Regions from separate parts of the Streptomyces sp. NPDC030995 genome, predicted to be linked through region 2. Evidence: riboswitches for the same ligand, from Rfam matches in the RefSeq annotation. Region 2 holds a riboswitch; the other holds the start of a gene.
The links. Region 2 has a riboswitch for S-adenosylmethionine ahead of thrC (threonine synthase). Riboswitches for the same ligand answer to the same signal wherever they lie in the genome.

Region 1: it holds a riboswitch for S-adenosylmethionine, as region 2 does, so the genes downstream of both, ACZ45T_RS32175 (aminotransferase class V-fold PLP-dependent enzyme) here and thrC (threonine synthase) in region 2, are expected to answer to the same signal.

Annotation. Positions count from the first base shown of each region.
Region 1 covers NZ_JBVIFS010000032.1:37,149-40,524, forward strand. The annotation lists gene trpD (anthranilate phosphoribosyltransferase) at 1-1,026, shown strand, start outside; SAM riboswitch class IV at 1,127-1,243, shown strand; gene ACZ45T_RS32175 (aminotransferase class V-fold PLP-dependent enzyme) at 1,464-2,888, shown strand; gene ACZ45T_RS32180 (Lrp/AsnC family transcriptional regulator) at 3,325-3,376, opposite strand, start outside.
Region 2 covers NZ_JBVIFS010000036.1:5,733-9,108, reverse strand. The annotation lists gene ACZ45T_RS33405 (alpha,alpha-trehalose-phosphate synthase (UDP-forming)) at 1-161, opposite strand, end outside; gene ACZ45T_RS33400 (glucosyl-3-phosphoglycerate synthase) at 208-1,158, opposite strand; SAM riboswitch class I at 1,345-1,500, shown strand; gene thrC (threonine synthase) at 1,518-2,792, shown strand; gene ACZ45T_RS33390 (MoaD/ThiS family protein) at 2,833-3,111, shown strand.

The DNA.
Region 1 (3,376 bases), on a different contig from region 2:
GCCCGTGGCTGGCCGGGCGTTCTCGACGCCCTGCTGACCGGCCAGGACCTGCGCGCCGAGGACACGGCCTGGGCCATGGACCGGATCATGCGCGGGGAGGCCACCGACGCCCAGATCGCCGGCTTCGTGGTCGCGCTGCGGGCGAAGGGGGAGACGGTCGCGGAGATCAACGGCCTCGTCCAGGCCATGTACGCCCACGCCAACCTGATCGAGGTGCCGGGCCGGACGGTGGACATCGTCGGCACGGGCGGCGACGGGGCCAAGACGGTGAACATCTCGACGATGTCGGCGGTCGTGGTGGCCGGTACGGGCGCCAAGGTGGTCAAGCACGGGAACCGGGCCGCGTCCTCCGCGAGCGGCTCCTCGGACGTCCTGGAGAAGCTCGGCGTCAACCTCAACCTCAGCACGGCGCGGGTCGTGGAGGTGGCCGAGGAAGCCGGCATCACCTTCTGCTTCGCGGTGAAGTTCCACCCGGCGCTGCGGCACGTGGCGGGGGCGCGCAAGGAACTGGGCATCCGCACCACCTTCAACATCCTCGGCCCGCTCACCAACCCGGCACGGGTACGGGCCCAGGCGACGGGCGTCGCCGACCCCCGGATGGCCCCCATCGTGGCGGGCGTGCTCGCCGAGCGGGGTTCGTCCGCGCTGGTCTTCCGCGGCGACGACGGCCTGGACGAGCTGACCACGACGTCGACCTCGCGCGTCTGGTGGGTCCGCGACGGCAAGGTCTCGGAGCAGTCCTTCGACCCGCGCGACGTCGGCATCCCCCTGGTCGACGTGTCCGCCCTGGCCGGCGGCGACCCCTCGTACAACGCGGACGTCGCCCGCCGCCTGCTGGCGGGCGAGCCCGGCCCGGTCCGCGAGGCGGTGCTGCTCAACGCGGCCGCGGCCCTGGTGGCCCTGGACCCCGGCACGGGGACGCTGGAGGAGCAGCTCGCGGCGGGCATCACCCGTGCGGCGGAGTCGATCGACTCCGGTTCGGCGCGGGCCGCGCTGGACCGCTGGGTCGCCGCCAGCAACGCGTAGCCTCGCCCCGACCGCCACGGATCGTTTCGAGCCAAGGCCCCGGTCCGCCATTCGGACCGGGGTCTTGCGCCGGGGGGATCTTGTGGCAGGATGCTGACCAGGTCACGAGTGACAGCGTTTAGGCCCCGGCTTGCTGTCCGGCAACCCTCCTTCCGTGGCGGGGTGCCCCGGGTGATGACCAGGCCGTAGGCAGCAAGGCTTACGGCAAGCGCGGATCCCTCGACACCAGGGGTCCTGGTCTTCTCGAGGAGCTTTTTCCGTGAGCAAGCGAATGCGATAGGGCGACTCCGCCCCTTCTTCAACCCTCGGATCAGGGTCGCTTCCGCGCGACCCCCGCAACGCTCCGAGGACTTCCCCGTACCCCGGACGGCCGCAGAGCCGTACCCGCGTACGGGCACGCCGAAGCCATTCAGCCCTGCCTGCCGGGAGATACCGCCATGTCCGCAACCCTGAACGCCACCGCCACCGCCACCGCCACCGCCACCGCCGCCGCTTCCGCTGATGCCATCGCCGGAGCCACCGTCGACCCCGCCTGTGCCGAGCCGCTCGCCGTCCTCGGCCGGGACGTCACCGTCCCGCTCGTCACCGGCGGCGAGGTCACCTACGCGGCCCTCGACTACGCGGCCAGCGCCCCCGCCCTCCAGCGGGTCTGGGACGACGTGGCCGCGTACGCCCCGTACTACGGCAGCGTGCACCGCGGCGCCGGGTACCTCTCGCAGCTCTCCACCGACCTCTTCGAGCAGAGCCGGGTCACGGTCGCGCAGTTCCTCGACTGCCGCCCCGCCGACCAGGTGATCTTCACCCGGTCCACGACCGACTCGCTGAACCTGCTCGCCGCCGTACTCCCCGCCGACTGCCAGGTGTTCGTCTTCGAGACCGAGCACCACGCCTCGCTCCTGCCGTGGGCGGACGCGCGGGTCACCTACCTCAACGCCCCCCGCACCCCGGACGAGGCCGTCGCCACCCTGGAGCGGGCCCTGGCCGACCGGGAGCCCTACGGCCCCGCGCTCGTGTGCGTCACCGGCGCTTCCAACGTCACCGGTGAGCTGTGGCCCGTGAAGGAGCTCGCCGCCGCCGCGCACGCCCACGGCGCGCGCATCGTCCTGGACGCCGCCCAACTGGCCCCGCACCACCCCGTCTCCGTGCGGGAGCTGGACGTGGACTGGGTCGCCTTCTCCGGGCACAAGCTCTACGCGCCCTTCGGCTCGGGCGTACTCGCCGGCCGCGCCGACTGGCTCCAGGAGGCGGAGCCCTACCTGGCGGGCGGCGGCGCCTCCCGCACGGTCGCCCGGCGCGAGGACGGCGGCGTCGACGTCGAGTGGCACACCACGGCCGCCCGCCACGAGGCCGGCTCCCCGAACGTCATCGGCGTCTACTCCATCGCCTCCGCCTGCAAGGCCCTGACCGAGGCGGGCTTCGGGAACCTGGTCGCCCGCGAGCGCCACCTGATCGCCCAGGTCCGCAGCGGCCTGGCCGAGGTACCGGCGGTCCGCGTCCTGTCCCTGTTCGGCGACGACGCCCCGCGCGTCGGGGTCATCTCCTTCGTGGTGGACGGCTGGAACAGCTCCCACTTCGCCGCGGCCCTGTCCGCCGAGTACGGGATCGGCGTGCGCGACGGCCTGTTCTGCGCCCACCCGCTGGTCCGCACCCTGCTGGGCAGCGAGCCGCAGGCCCAGGGCGAGTGCGGAGCCCCGGAGGCCGCACCGGGTGAGCGGTCCCTCAACGCCATCCGCGTCAGCTTCGGCGCCGGCACCCCCGACGAGCACGTGGAGCGCTTCGTCCGCGCGGTGAAGGAACTCGTCGCGGACGGCGCCAAGTGGCAGTACCGCACGGAGGAGGGCCGCTGCGTCCCGGCCGTCTGACCGGTTCGGCCGCACGGGGCTCCGCCCCGGACCCCGCGCCTCAAACGCCGGCGGGGCTGGGTGGTGTGGGGCGGTGCCCCGCCGGAATGTCTCCTCGTCGTCGCGCCTGCGGGCACCGCTGCGACAGGGTGAGGGTGGTTGCGCGCTCCTCCTGCGGGGACACTCCGCCGTGTCCCCACCCCACGGCCGGGCTGCGAGAGGGCGGAGGGGAGCGGGGGCACGCAGGGGCGTCCCCACAGGAGGAGCGCGCAAACACCCTCAGCGGCCGTGACAGGCCCGCAGGCGCGACGACGAGGAGACGTCCCGGAGGGACCCCGCGGACGGCCCGACTGCTCAAGCCACTGCTCGGGGGCACCAACCCAGCCCCGCCGGCGTTTGAGGCGGACCGGAGCCGGAGCCGGGCTACGCGGCGGCCCGATCACCGCACGGCACAGCGCTACGCGTCCAGGCCGATCGCGAAGGCCGCTTCCAGGTCGTGCTGGGAGTAC
Region 2 (3,376 bases):
GCCGCGCAGATCCACAGCGCCTCCGGCTGCTCCGCGAGGGCCGCGGAGAGCCCGGAGACGAGCCCGCCCCCGCCGCGCCGGGCGCTGAGCGTGCCGTCGGTGTCGAGGGCGTACGAGAGCGGGCCGCGGTTGGCGGCGACGAGTACCTGGGATGAAGCCATGTCGCGAACCTAGCCCGGCCCGGGTCGCCTCAAACCGTCCGTTGCGTCACGCCACGCGCCGCAGCGCGTACTCCCTGATCCCCAGCATCGGCGGCCGCTCCTCGGTGTCCACCGCGTAGGTCCGCGGCACGAAGCCCTCCGGCCCCCGCTCGAACTGCGTCAGCTCCGGCCGTACGAGGTGCCCGCGCGAGAGCCGCAGCAGGGCCGTGCGGTAGATCGCCGCGGCCATCCGGCCCAGCGCCTGCCCGTCCTGGTGGCGGTGGAGCCGTACGCCCACGTCCACCTGGGCCAGCGCGTCCAGCCCGACCGTGTGCAGCGCGTCCACCAGCAGGCCCAGCTCGACGCCGTAGCCGACGGGGAACGGCAGCCGCTCCAGCAGGGAGCGCCGTACGGCGTACTCGCCGCCCAGCGGCTGGACGAAACCGGCCAGCTGCGGCCAGTGCAGGTTGAGGAGGGGGCGGGCGACGAGTTCGGTGACCCGGCCGCCCTGGCCGGGAGCGTCGCCCAGCGGGCGGTCGTACATCGCCTTGACGAACTGCACGTCCGGCTCGGTCAGCAGCGGCCCCACGATGCCCGAGACGAAGGAGGCCGAGAAGTCCCGCAGGTCGGCGTCGACGAAGCAGACGATGTCCCCGCTGGTGGCCAGCAGCGAGCGCCACAGCACCTCGCCCTTGCCGTGCAGCGGCGGGATCCTCGGCAGGATCTCGTCGCGGTGCACCACCCGGGCTCCGGCCTTCGCCGCGACCTCCGCGGTCCGGTCGGCCGAGCCCGAGTCGATGACCACCAGTTCGTCCACCAGGGGGACGGGCAGTCCCTCGATCAGCTCGCGCCGGATCACCTCGACGATCGCGCCGACGGTGGCCTCCTCGTTGAGCGCGGGCAGCACCACGCTGACCGTGCTGCCTGTCGCCCGTTTCCGGTCGAGCAGCTGGTCGAGCGGTCGGTCGGCGGCTGACCAGGAGCGGTCGGCCAGCCAGCGCTCCACCTCTTCCAGCACCCTCAGCACTCCCTGTTTCGTCCCCTGAATGGACCGATTTGTGATCCATCTCGCGGTTCGGACGGCTGTCTCAACCACCCGGCCCTTCGGTTACAGTCTTGAACAACGCGAAGGACCACCGCATGCCGGGGGTCCCCGCGAACAAACGCACCGGCGCGCCATAGAGCGCGTGTGCCGGTGCCATACCGCTCATCCAGAGGGGCAGAGGGACACGGCCCGTTGAAGCCCCGGCAACCCTCCAGTCGGTTCTCGCCATGCGTACGACGCATCCGCGCGAGGTCCCCGGCTAGGGAAGGTGCCAATTCCGTCTCATGGCGAAGTGCGCCATGGGGAAGATGAGGAGAAAGGGCCTCGCCATCATGGCTGCACAGACTGTTGCCACCTCTGTCGATCTCGGACCTGCCACCGGCCTCTCGTGTCGCGAGTGCGGTACCCGATTCGAACTCGGACCCATCTTCGCGTGCGTCGAGTGCTTCGGACCTCTGGAAGTCGCCTACGACCTTCCCACCGGTGACCCCGAGGCCCTGCGCGCCGCGATCGAGGCCGGCCCCAACAACATCTGGCGTTACGCGCCGCTGCTGCCCGTCCCCGCGGACGTGGCCTCCAAGCCGAGCCTGAACCCGGGCTTCACCAAGCTCGTGGACGCGGCCAATCTGGCCAAGGAGCTCGGCGTCACCGGCAAGCTCTACGTCAAGGACGACTCCGGCAACCCGACGCACTCCTTCAAGGACCGCGTCGTGGCCATCGCCGTCGAGGCCGCCCGCGCCTTCGGCTTCACCACCCTGTCCTGCTCCTCCACGGGCAACCTGGCCGGCGCCGTCGGCGCCGCGGCCGCCCGGGCCGGCTTCCGCTCCTGCGTGTTCATCCCGCACGACCTGGAGCAGGGCAAGGTCGTCATGGCCGGTGTCTACGGTGGCGACCTGGTCGGCATCGAGGGCAACTACGACGACGTCAACCGCTTCTGCTCCGAGCTCATCGGGGACCCGCTGGGCGAGGGCTGGGGCTTCGTCAACGTCAACCTGCGGCCGTACTACGGCGAGGGCTCCAAGACCCTCGCGTACGAGATCTGCGAGCAGCTCGGCTGGCAGCTGCCCGACCAGATCGTGATCCCGATCGCGTCCGGCTCGCAGCTGACGAAGATCGACAAGGGTCTCCAGGAGCTGATCAAGCTCGGCCTCGTCGAGGACAAGCCGTACAAGATCTTCGGTGCCCAGGCCGAGGGCTGCTCCCCGGTGTCGACCGCCTTCAAGGCCGGTCACGACGTGGTCCGCCCGCAGAAGCCGAACACCATCGCCAAGTCCCTGGCGATCGGCAACCCGGCGGACGGCCCGTACGTCCTGGACATCGCGCGGCGCACCGGCGGCTTCGTCGAGGACGTCAACGACGAGCAGGTCGTCGAGGCCATCAAGATCCTCGCGCAGACCGAGGGCATCTTCGCCGAGACCGCGGGCGGCGTGACCGTCGGCGTGACGAAGAAGCTCATCGAGAACGGTCAGCTCGACCCGGCGCTGACCACCGTCATCCTCAACACCGGTGACGGCCTCAAGACCCTGGAGGCGGTGGCCGCGGACAGCGGGCAGACCGCCACCATCCGCCCGAGCCTGGACGCGTTCCGCGCCGCCGGCCTGGCGTGACCTGACCAACCCCCTGCTCTACCGGAAAGGCAGTAGCGCCATGAGCGTCAACGTCCGCATCCCCACCATCCTGCGCACCTACACCGGCGGTCAGGCCGAGGTTTCCGCCGAGGGCGCGACCCTCGCCGAGGTCATCGAGTCCCTGGAGAAGAGCCACCCGGGCATCGCCGCGCGCGTCCTGGACGACCAGGGCAAGCTGCGCCGCTTCGTGAACGTCTACGTCAACGACGACGACGTGCGCTTCGAGGGCGGGCTGGAGGCGGTGACGCCGGACGGCGCCGGTGTCTCGATCATCCCCGCCGTGGCCGGCGGCTGCTGAACACCTCGCCGGGCACCCGGCTGGACATCCGGCCGGGAACTCGATGAAACGCGAAAAACCGTAATTGCCCCCTCCGCTAAAAGCGGAGGGGGCAATTCTGCTTGATTGGGCACGGTAGAGTTGGGGAAGTCCCCTCCGCGGTTCTTGCCCGCCGCATATGAACGGGCCGCGTGAGGGTCGACATCGGGCCAATGTGCAAGCGCGGTATGGGGCTTTGGCGAGATATGTCGGGCCCGAGTTGCCCTGGAAGATGCCAACTTTTCAC